One region of the Sulfobacillus sp. TH-112 genome, then DNA from elsewhere that is predicted to be linked to it. Evidence: riboswitches for the same ligand, from Rfam matches in the RefSeq annotation. Region 1 holds a riboswitch; each other region holds the start of a gene.
The links. A riboswitch is a leader RNA that binds a small molecule or an ion and turns the genes downstream of it on or off. The one in region 1 is predicted to bind cyclic di-AMP.

Region 1 (2,201 bases):
CACTTGCACTTGCTCCAGGACCGCCCCTTGATCAAGCACGGTGAGACGACCCTTTTCGCCTAATGGGCCAACATACTGAGCAGCAATCGCCGGTTGGCTATTGGCGGTTAATTCCACTGTAAAATATTCTTCCGGACGAAAAGCTTCAATGTCCAGTTCCCGATCGACCAAAATCTTCAGTGCGGCTGACTGCACTCGACCCGCGGACAGTCCGGGACGTACCTTGCGCCACAGCAACGGAGATAGTTGGTACCCCACCACGCGGTCGAGTACCCGCCTCGCCTGCTGGGCATCCACCAAGTTCATATCCACCGGTCGGGCCGAGCGAATCGCTTCAGTCACCGCATCTTTCGTAATCTCGTGGAATTCAATTCTACGAGCATCCTCCGGCTTAATCCCTAGTGTTTCCCCCAGATGCCAAGCAATGGCCTCGCCCTCGCGGTCCGGGTCGGTTGCTAAATACACGCGATCGGTCTTTTTGGCCGCGTCCTTCAATTCTTTCACTAATGGACCTTTGCCGCGGATGGTAATATAGCGCGGCTGAAAATCTTTTTCGACATCAACACCAAACTGACTCTTTGGCAAGTCACGTACGTGCCCCATCGATGCCTTCACCTGATACCGACTTCCTAGAAATCGGCTGATGGTTTTGGCCTTGGCCGGAGATTCTACAATAATCAAGGGCTTTGGCTTTGCCAACCTGCCACCTCCCGTTCGTAAGCGTACCTATACTATCGCATTATGCCACGGATATCCAGAAAAGGCCCTCCCCATAAAATCGCCCATTATTTCCCTGACGCTTTTTTCCATGCATCCCAAATATTTAGTGTGACGGACATATTATGGCAAAAAGCGACGTGCGAAGGTGGTGATGACCGCTCACTCAATCCCATCGCTCATGACATGTCGACAAGATCCCCCTATAATCGATACGACTCCTTATGCCGAATCATGGAAATTCCATGTACGGGGGATAAAGGGACCTGTCCCTTGGTGAATCGTGTCTACACGTAGGGCTCCTTCTGCCCGAACCATGAACTAACCTCGGAGGCAAATCGCGAAGGAAGGGGAGCCCCTATTTGAATATACGCTCGATTGGCGTAGCCAGCGGTGCTTTAGTGGCTGCAGCCTTGTGTTTGTCCCCGCTTACCACGGTCCAGACGGTCGCTCAAGGATCTCCGACGGCACCTCATCATCAATTGATCGATAGCGCGCACGCGAGCTCCTCACTGTCTTTTGAGGCCGCACACAGCGCCACCTATCGGGTGCAATCAGGAAACACCTTAGCAGGAATCGCCAGCCAATTTCACACCACCTGGGAAACGCTAGCTTCGATGAACCACTTAGCGAATCCCAACGTGCTTCGCATCGGCGAAGTCCTCTCTGTGCCTGGTGGACAAACCACGCTTGCAGCCAATGAACCGGCTACAGCCAAGGCGTCGTCCGCAGTGCGCCGATATACGGTTGAAGCGGGCAATACCTTGGCCGGGATTGCCGCCATGTTTCATACTACATGGCCCATCCTCGCCCAACTGAATCATCTGTCGAATCCCAACAATATTGCGGTCGGCGAAGTCTTGATCCTGCCCGGCAGTTCTTCGGCCATCGCAAGTGGATCCAATAGCGTCTCACTACCTATGCAAGATGCTCCAAGCTCCGTCGGTGCAGCCATCGTATCCACCGCGCTGAAATACCTCGGGGTGCCTTACGTATTTGGTGACGAGAATCCTGCAACCGGCTTTGACTGTTCGGGTCTGGTACAGTATGTACTGGCTCAAAACGGTATCAGTATTGGGCGTACCACTTGGGAGCAGTATGATGAAGTGACCCATGTGTCAAAAGCCAATCTCGAACCCGGCGACCTGGTATTCTTTCAAACCTATGCTCCCGGAGCGTCTCACGTAGGAATTTATATTGGCTCGGATCCCGCCATGGGATATTCGGCGGCATTTATTGATGCCCCGGAACCGGGTCAAGGAGTCCAGATACAGAATCTTAACGACCCGTTCTATGTATCCCATTACTATGGAGCGGGAACGGTAAACTAAACTCTAGATCAGCGGCGGGGCCTTCGGGCTCCGCCTTTTTTCGACATATTTTTTATGTGACACGGACACCTTAGCGGGAGAAGCGCTACTGCCCGATTAAAGGAGAATCCGATGCAAAATCGCCGCCGTCACCATCGTCATCGACCCCAGATA
Region 2 (2,201 bases), on a different contig from region 1:
GTTGGATCAAGCCATGCTACGCGGGCTTGCTGCCACAGCACTGCAACACACCGTGCCATCTCCGACCTTAGTGGAGGCGTTGAGGCAAATTGAGCACGTCGACGCCACTCGTGCTCGCAAAGTATTGGCCTTTTATCAAGACCTCGACATCGCCTTAAAAGAGATCGTGCGTGTCAGTCGCCCAGGTAGCTATCAATGCTGGGTGGTAGGCCGTCGCACGGTAAAAAAGTCAGCTCCCGAAAACCATGGTATTATAGCGCTGTCACAACGCCACAGCCTCATCCCGGTGACTCATTTCGCACGAGTCATTCCTCATAAACGCATGTCCAAAGAAAACAGTCCTACAAACGCTGTGGGAGAGAAGGTGACCACGATGAACGGCGAGAAGATTTTTATCTTAAGAAAGCGCTCTGTGTGAGGGCGCGGAACTTCAGTGAGCGTCTAAAAATCGAAAATCTCATTATTAGCTTGGACCCTACCAGACGATGAATGCCGGAAGACTCGGTACGGTTTTCCCAGTGTTTAGTTGAGTGAACACCTATAAGTGGTTCCCACGTCGCTCGCCTCTCGTTCACTTTTATGATATAGTTCCCCCAGCATCTCTTTTTGGCCAAAGCATCGCAACGCGATGCACGGGGGACCCATGTGTATTTGGGGCGCACCAGTTATGGAGAGCACTTTCCGCTCTAGCCCGTCAGCTTACCCCGTCGGCGTGGAAAGGTCCACATTTGTAGACCGACTTATTTCACATGTTGATATTTTTCGTGTGTCTCCGCGTTGACCTCAACACATGCCCCCCACAACATATTGTGGAGGCGATACTGGTTGCACCACCAAGACACTTTAATATTGGCATCGTCGATTATGTCCCCTCTTCAGCCCGCCTCACTCGGAAATGCCGTGTGGGTTCGCGACGGTCGCATTCACGCTATTGGGCAAAAGGACCACTTCAGATCCCAAAGATTTTCCGAGGTCCTTCATTTCGATGGATCTCATCTTTTGCCTGGTTTTGTTGAGTCTCACGCTCACCTGTGGTGGATGGGCCAGCTAGCCTCGCAAATTGATTGTGGACCGCCACACAATCAATGCGTAGCAGATATTTTAGAAAAAATACGACAGGCTGCGCATACTCAACCGCGTGGCACATGGATCTTAGGGCATCACTGGGATGACACCGTCTTACACGAAGAACGGCCTCCTACGAAATCCGAACTGGACCGAGTGGCTCCCCATCATCCGGTGTACCTTCTCCACAATTCGGGACACTTGGCCGTCGCCAATCAGAGAGCCTTTGAGCTTGCTGGTATTAATTCGCAGACCACCATCGAAGGCATCGTTCATGGTGAAGACCGACAATTGACCGGATTATTACTTGAGTCTCAAGCGTTAGAGTCGATTACCCGCCACATTCCTCTCCCCACTATTAATGAGATGGTTGCCGACATTGGCCGAGCGGTGGAGCTCTGTCATCGTGCGGGAGTGACCTCCTCGGCAGACGCTGCAATGGGTCTTGGAAATCCCGAATCGGTGCAACGCGTGTGGGAGGCGTATCAACTGGCTGAAGCACGCCAAGTCCTGCGCACCCGTACGACCTGCTATGTTCGTGCCCACGGTACCAAAGATGAGATTCCGAGCGATCCCTCCACACCGTTTTTATCTGTACCCGGTATAAAACTATTCTCAGATGGATCAATTCAAGGGCATACTGCCAAGCTTATCGCCCCGTACTTCGATCGAGCTGACGAGCATGGGATTCTGGTGTTGTCGCACTACGATTTAGTGAAACGCATCCAGTCCTACCACGAACAAGGTGTCCAAATAGCCATCCACGCGAACGGGGACGCGGCCATTGAGACCGTCATATCAGCGTACAAAGAAGCACTAGGGGAGCGTGGCGCACCCGAAAGGCGCCACCGCATAGAACATGCGCAGATGGCGCATTTCGGCCAACTCCAAGCGATGGAGCATTTGGGTGTTTTGCCCAACTTCTTCATTGGGCATGTCTTTCATTGGGGCGATCGGCACCGCGATCGATTCATTGGTCCCGAGAGAGCCGAAAACCTCGACCCACTGGCGTGGGCGGATTCTCTTGGCATACAGTTTGCCCTTCATTCTGACTCTCCCGTGACTCCCATTAACCCGCTAGCATCTATTCTGACTGCCACAACTCGAAAAACCTCCTCTGGAAAGCTCTTGGGGTC
Region 3 (2,201 bases), on a different contig from region 1:
TTGTGACGGGAGGAAGTTGTCTTGATATCCGGTCACATAGACGAGGCTCTTCAACGGTATCACACTCGGATCGACCGCAATCATTCCGTCTTCTAGTGGTGCGCCGAAGTAATCCGTCGGGCCGTAGGGGTAATTATCTGCCAAGCTCGGTCCATATGAGGTAGCAATCATATGATAGGCGGCGACGACTTGATGCCCATCAATGGTGCTGACGGACGGCGTGAATTCCCCTTGCGGACCCGATGAACTGGAAGGTTCGTCAACCGGCGTGCCACCAGTAGGGAACGACTCGGGAAGCGATAATTGCTCAGCCGATCCCGATCCCACAGATTGGCTCTGGTTGCTATTGGCTGATGTCGCACTCAGCGCATGACTTCCTGGTGTATAGGGAGTTAGTTGGAATCCTGCCAAAATGTCTTGCCAGGTTGTGGCATTGACTACTCCCGTGGAGGAGAGTCCGCTTTGCGACTGAAAGGACTTTACACCCGCCTCAGTAAGCGGTCCGAAAATCCCATCGACGGGTCCTGATGAGATTCCGAGATCATTGAGGTCGGCTTGAAGAGTCATGACCCAGTGGCCCGTATCACCCTGAAAGAGGGTATGTTGCATCGCAGGATGCAGAGATTGAAGTGCTGCCGTGGTCGTACTGGCAGCCTGAACACTTCCTATGGACGGAGCGGCGAATAAGCTCATGGATCCTAAAAATGCTGCACCTAGTATCATCGTTTTCACGTAATATATCCCCCTCGAAATTTGCCTCCGAGGTTAGCTGACGGATTCGGACGCGAGAGTACGCCCTACGAGCACAAGCTCGATTCACCCCTAACCCTTGGGTTCCCCGGATTCCTTTGCGGAATTAGGCGTTATGGAAGTCGGAACATTAGAGAGTGTACCGAGTGATCGAGGGCGTCGTCAGATCGTAAAACCGCGCTCCCCCGACCATACGACCTCATAGGCCATGTCAGGGGAGCCGGATGCTCGTCCATACGGAGAATCGGAGCGGTCTGCTATTGTCTAACTGAAGAGCCAACTTTTGACTGATCTCTTGACAGACAAAAGAATGGCTGCACTTCCTATCATTACGGCTCTTGCGCCATAGCCGTCCCACCGTTTGCCTGAAGGCGATGCTCTATCGTCGAAAATGGTGACCTACAAATTGGAAATACTAGTGCGATGATTCTCCGTGTTGGTCGCTCGGCGCCACGGATGGCGCTTCACCAAACGCTGCTTGTATCAGTTTAATGGGCAGACGAACCATCCCCTCCATCGCCCACATGGCTTCATCCGCACTTTGAGCCATGGCTCCCTGGCGCCCTTCTAATTGCCGACGCACCATGCGAAAGGGCGACGCCACCATGGTATCCACATACCAGAGTTCCTGGCGTACCGCTTGGTTGATGGTGCTGGGAGTGCCCATAGAGGGCTTGGGGTGCTTACGCGGAGACTTGACCGAATATTTTTTTTCCTCTTTTTGATGTCCTTCCTTTTGATGTCCTTCCTTTTGATGGCCTTCTTTCTGATGGTCTTCCATAGATGATCCCTCCGCGGCTAGAGTGCCTCATGGCAGGTCATGCTATACAAGAATCTCATGCAAGCTTTCTCGACTCGCGACATATGATAAACGATTGACTGAATATGACCTACCCCATTCGGCGTTCAATTGAGGAGTTGACACGTTTGCTAAGAGAAATGCTGAAATCAAAAATCCATCGGGCCACCGTCACCGAGTCCAATCTCAATTACGTCGGCAGTCTGACACTCGGTCATCAACTTGCTCTGGCTGCCGATATTTTGCCTCACGAATTTGTGCACATCACCAACATTAATACCGGGACGCATTGGGTCACCTATGTCATCCAAGATAACGACCACCCAGGTTCACTATGTCTCAACGGAACGGCTGCACGACATTTTCATCCCGGCGACTTAGTGATTATTATGGCCTATGGTTACTTTAGCCCCGAAGAAGTGCGTAGCGGACTTCATCCACGCCTCGTCTATGTTGACCAACAAAACCATATCTCAAAAGTCATGGCGGGCGAAAAGCCCTATACCCTGGACATGGGCGAGTGATTTCGAGTGGCCTTGGAGAAAATACGCTCTGGACAGCGAAGTCTGACACAGCGGAGGCTATGTCTATGGCAATTGTCGAAGTCAAAGTGGTTCCCGTGGGCACCGACGAAGCCAGCATCTCGAGTTAT
Region 4 (2,201 bases), on a different contig from region 1:
CAAACCGATGCTAAGGTAATGCCGCCGAGAATCAGCATACAACCCAGCCATTCGAACAACGTTATAGATGACTTAAGCCAAATTAGTGATATGACAAGTGCGGTCGGAAGTTCTACTGATGCCAGAATTGCGGTCAGCGTGTCACCGAGCTTGGGCGCACTCAAATACAGTAAACCTAGGGGAAGAACGAGACTAAAAATGCCCGCGACGCTCCCGTACCCGACAGTTTGGGACCAGTTCTGGGTGAAGAGGTGGCTAGGGTTGTGATAAAAGAGGAAGACCGTCAGGGCGGCAATCACGATCGTCAGGAACGCGCTATTCAACACAGGGGTATCCGACGCAATGCGGGCTTGCCAGAACAAGGTGAAGGCATAACTCACTCCGGCACCGAGCCCTTCGATCATCCCGAGGGTGGTCAACGGGCCGTGAAACTGCTCACTTAACGCTAGGATGGTGCCGATGACGATGAGTGCGATAGCTGCGACCTCAATAAGACTGGGACGTCGTCTCGACGCTAACCATCCCATCACGGGAAGCATCCACGAGAATTGAAATAGAAGCAGGACCGCCATAGCTGGGGGAAGATGCTTTAACGATTGATAATAGCAAATGGTAGTAGCGGCACTGGAGACTCCTACGGCCAAAAGGGGCCAGACGAGGTGTGCGCGTAGGCGCATGGGTGGAGACTTCATCAGATATCGTGCGACGACCAGAAACAGTAAGGCGGCCGGATACTGTAGCATGCTCAGGGAGGACGTTGCCACGCCGGAGCGCACAGCTTGTTTGACAAGGGGAGTCACTAGGCCATAACTGGCTCCCGCACAGAGAACCGACAAGATGTGCACTTTGGGTGTTTGCGCCACGAGCCGATCGCCGATCCTTCCTGATGATGTCATGCCTGCCCTCACTGTATCATATCTGTTTGTCGTTCGACCGGACTTCCGTGTGGTGGTGGATTTTGGGACAGGTCCTAGATTATGAGAAAACACCCTGCATTTCGATAATCCTCCATTTAATATCACGCCAAGGCAGCCTACCCGCTCCCTGGGCATCTGACAAAGTCCGCACTCTTTTCTACCATAACTACGCCAAATTGTTTAAGAATGACAACCGGGGGAACCGGTCTGTGGGGTGAATCGTGTGATCACGTAGGGCCTACCTCTCGTTGCCCGAACCCGTCAGCTAACCCCGGAGGCACAACTTTGAGAGAGGGGTTACTTCATGCGTATAACATCAAAAATTGCCGTGTTGAGTACGGTCGGCATTGCGAGTGCCGGATTATTGAGCGGAGCAACGTTTGCCGCGACGCCCAGCACCACCAGTCTCGAGGCGATCCATCCTGCCATGCAACAGTCCTTACAAATCGGTTCGCAGGGGCATTGGGTCTGCACCCTACAAGCTGATTTGAACCTTCTGGGGTATTCTGCGGGTCCTATGGATGGAATTTTTGGTCCGCGGACGGAGCGAGGGCTGGTGGCGTTTGAACAAGCTCATGCTCTTCCCGACAGTGTAGCTACCACCCCGGTCATCTGGCAGGATATCCTTGCGGGGTTTGATATTGTGCCTGCCGCGCCAGAGTCTTCTCCGACAACGGCCCAGACTTTGGCCAATACCCACCCAGCAATGCGCCAAGTGCTCACGATTGGTTCGACCGGGCACTGGGTGATGACCCTACAGGCTAACTTGGAAGACTTAGGATATCTGCCTGAGGGATCAGACACGGGATACTTCAACGCGGCCACCGAGACGGCACTCAAGGCCTTTCAAAAGGCCACTGGATTGGCTGAAACCGGGGTGACATCGGAGGTCACTTGGCAGCAGATGTTATCGGGATTTAAGCTGGTACCACCAATCAGTGGGACTACCGCACCAACACTGGCAAGTGGGACAAGCACCACAGGGTCGACGTCCACCTCGGGCAATACCAGTTCGAGTATTAATAATGGACAAAGTGGCCCGACCTTGCCCGAGGCCTTTCCCGAGCCCAATGATCCGGTGAGCGAGCCTTCGTTGAATAGTCCGTCCGACGGCGTGACGGGGGAATTCACCTCATCCATCAAGACTATCGACGGTCGCCCGGTATTGCATGCCTATCATATGGTTGCCACCTCCTATGGTCCTAGTTTGGCCGATAACTACCCCTATGGACCGGTGGACGCCTTTGGACAGCCGTTGGAAGACGGGATGATTGCCGTTGACCC

Region 2: it holds a riboswitch for cyclic di-AMP, as region 1 does, so the genes downstream of both, ACOJWD_RS11625 (amidohydrolase) here and ACOJWD_RS09575 (LysM peptidoglycan-binding domain-containing protein) in region 1, are expected to answer to the same signal.
Region 3: it holds a riboswitch for cyclic di-AMP, as region 1 does, so the genes downstream of both, ACOJWD_RS13965 (peptidoglycan-binding protein) here and ACOJWD_RS09575 (LysM peptidoglycan-binding domain-containing protein) in region 1, are expected to answer to the same signal.
Region 4: it holds a riboswitch for cyclic di-AMP, as region 1 does, so the genes downstream of both, ACOJWD_RS06220 (peptidoglycan-binding protein) here and ACOJWD_RS09575 (LysM peptidoglycan-binding domain-containing protein) in region 1, are expected to answer to the same signal.

What each region holds. Positions count from the first base shown of each region.
Region 1 is NZ_JBYCKN010000134.1:21,752-23,952, reverse strand. Features, by position in the region: gene topA (type I DNA topoisomerase) at 1-699, opposite strand, end outside; cyclic di-AMP (ydaO/yuaA leader) riboswitch at 933-1,068, shown strand; gene ACOJWD_RS09575 (LysM peptidoglycan-binding domain-containing protein) at 1,080-2,048, shown strand; gene ACOJWD_RS09570 (transglycosylase domain-containing protein) at 2,160-2,201, shown strand, end outside.
Region 2 is NZ_JBYCKN010000164.1:35,604-37,804, forward strand. Features, by position in the region: gene ACOJWD_RS11620 (hypothetical protein) at 1-418, shown strand, start outside; cyclic di-AMP (ydaO/yuaA leader) riboswitch at 599-728, shown strand; gene ACOJWD_RS11625 (amidohydrolase) at 826-2,201, shown strand, end outside.
Region 3 is NZ_JBYCKN010000189.1:97-2,297, forward strand. Features, by position in the region: partial or broken gene ACOJWD_RS13965 (peptidoglycan-binding protein) at 1-723, opposite strand, end outside; cyclic di-AMP (ydaO/yuaA leader) riboswitch at 739-873, opposite strand; gene ACOJWD_RS13970 (hypothetical protein) at 1,166-1,531, opposite strand; gene panD (aspartate 1-decarboxylase) at 1,678-2,073, shown strand; gene ACOJWD_RS13980 (MTH1187 family thiamine-binding protein) at 2,139-2,201, shown strand, end outside.
Region 4 is NZ_JBYCKN010000096.1:3,338-5,538, reverse strand. Features, by position in the region: gene ACOJWD_RS06225 (EamA family transporter) at 1-896, opposite strand, end outside; cyclic di-AMP (ydaO/yuaA leader) riboswitch at 1,077-1,212, shown strand; gene ACOJWD_RS06220 (peptidoglycan-binding protein) at 1,222-2,201, shown strand, end outside.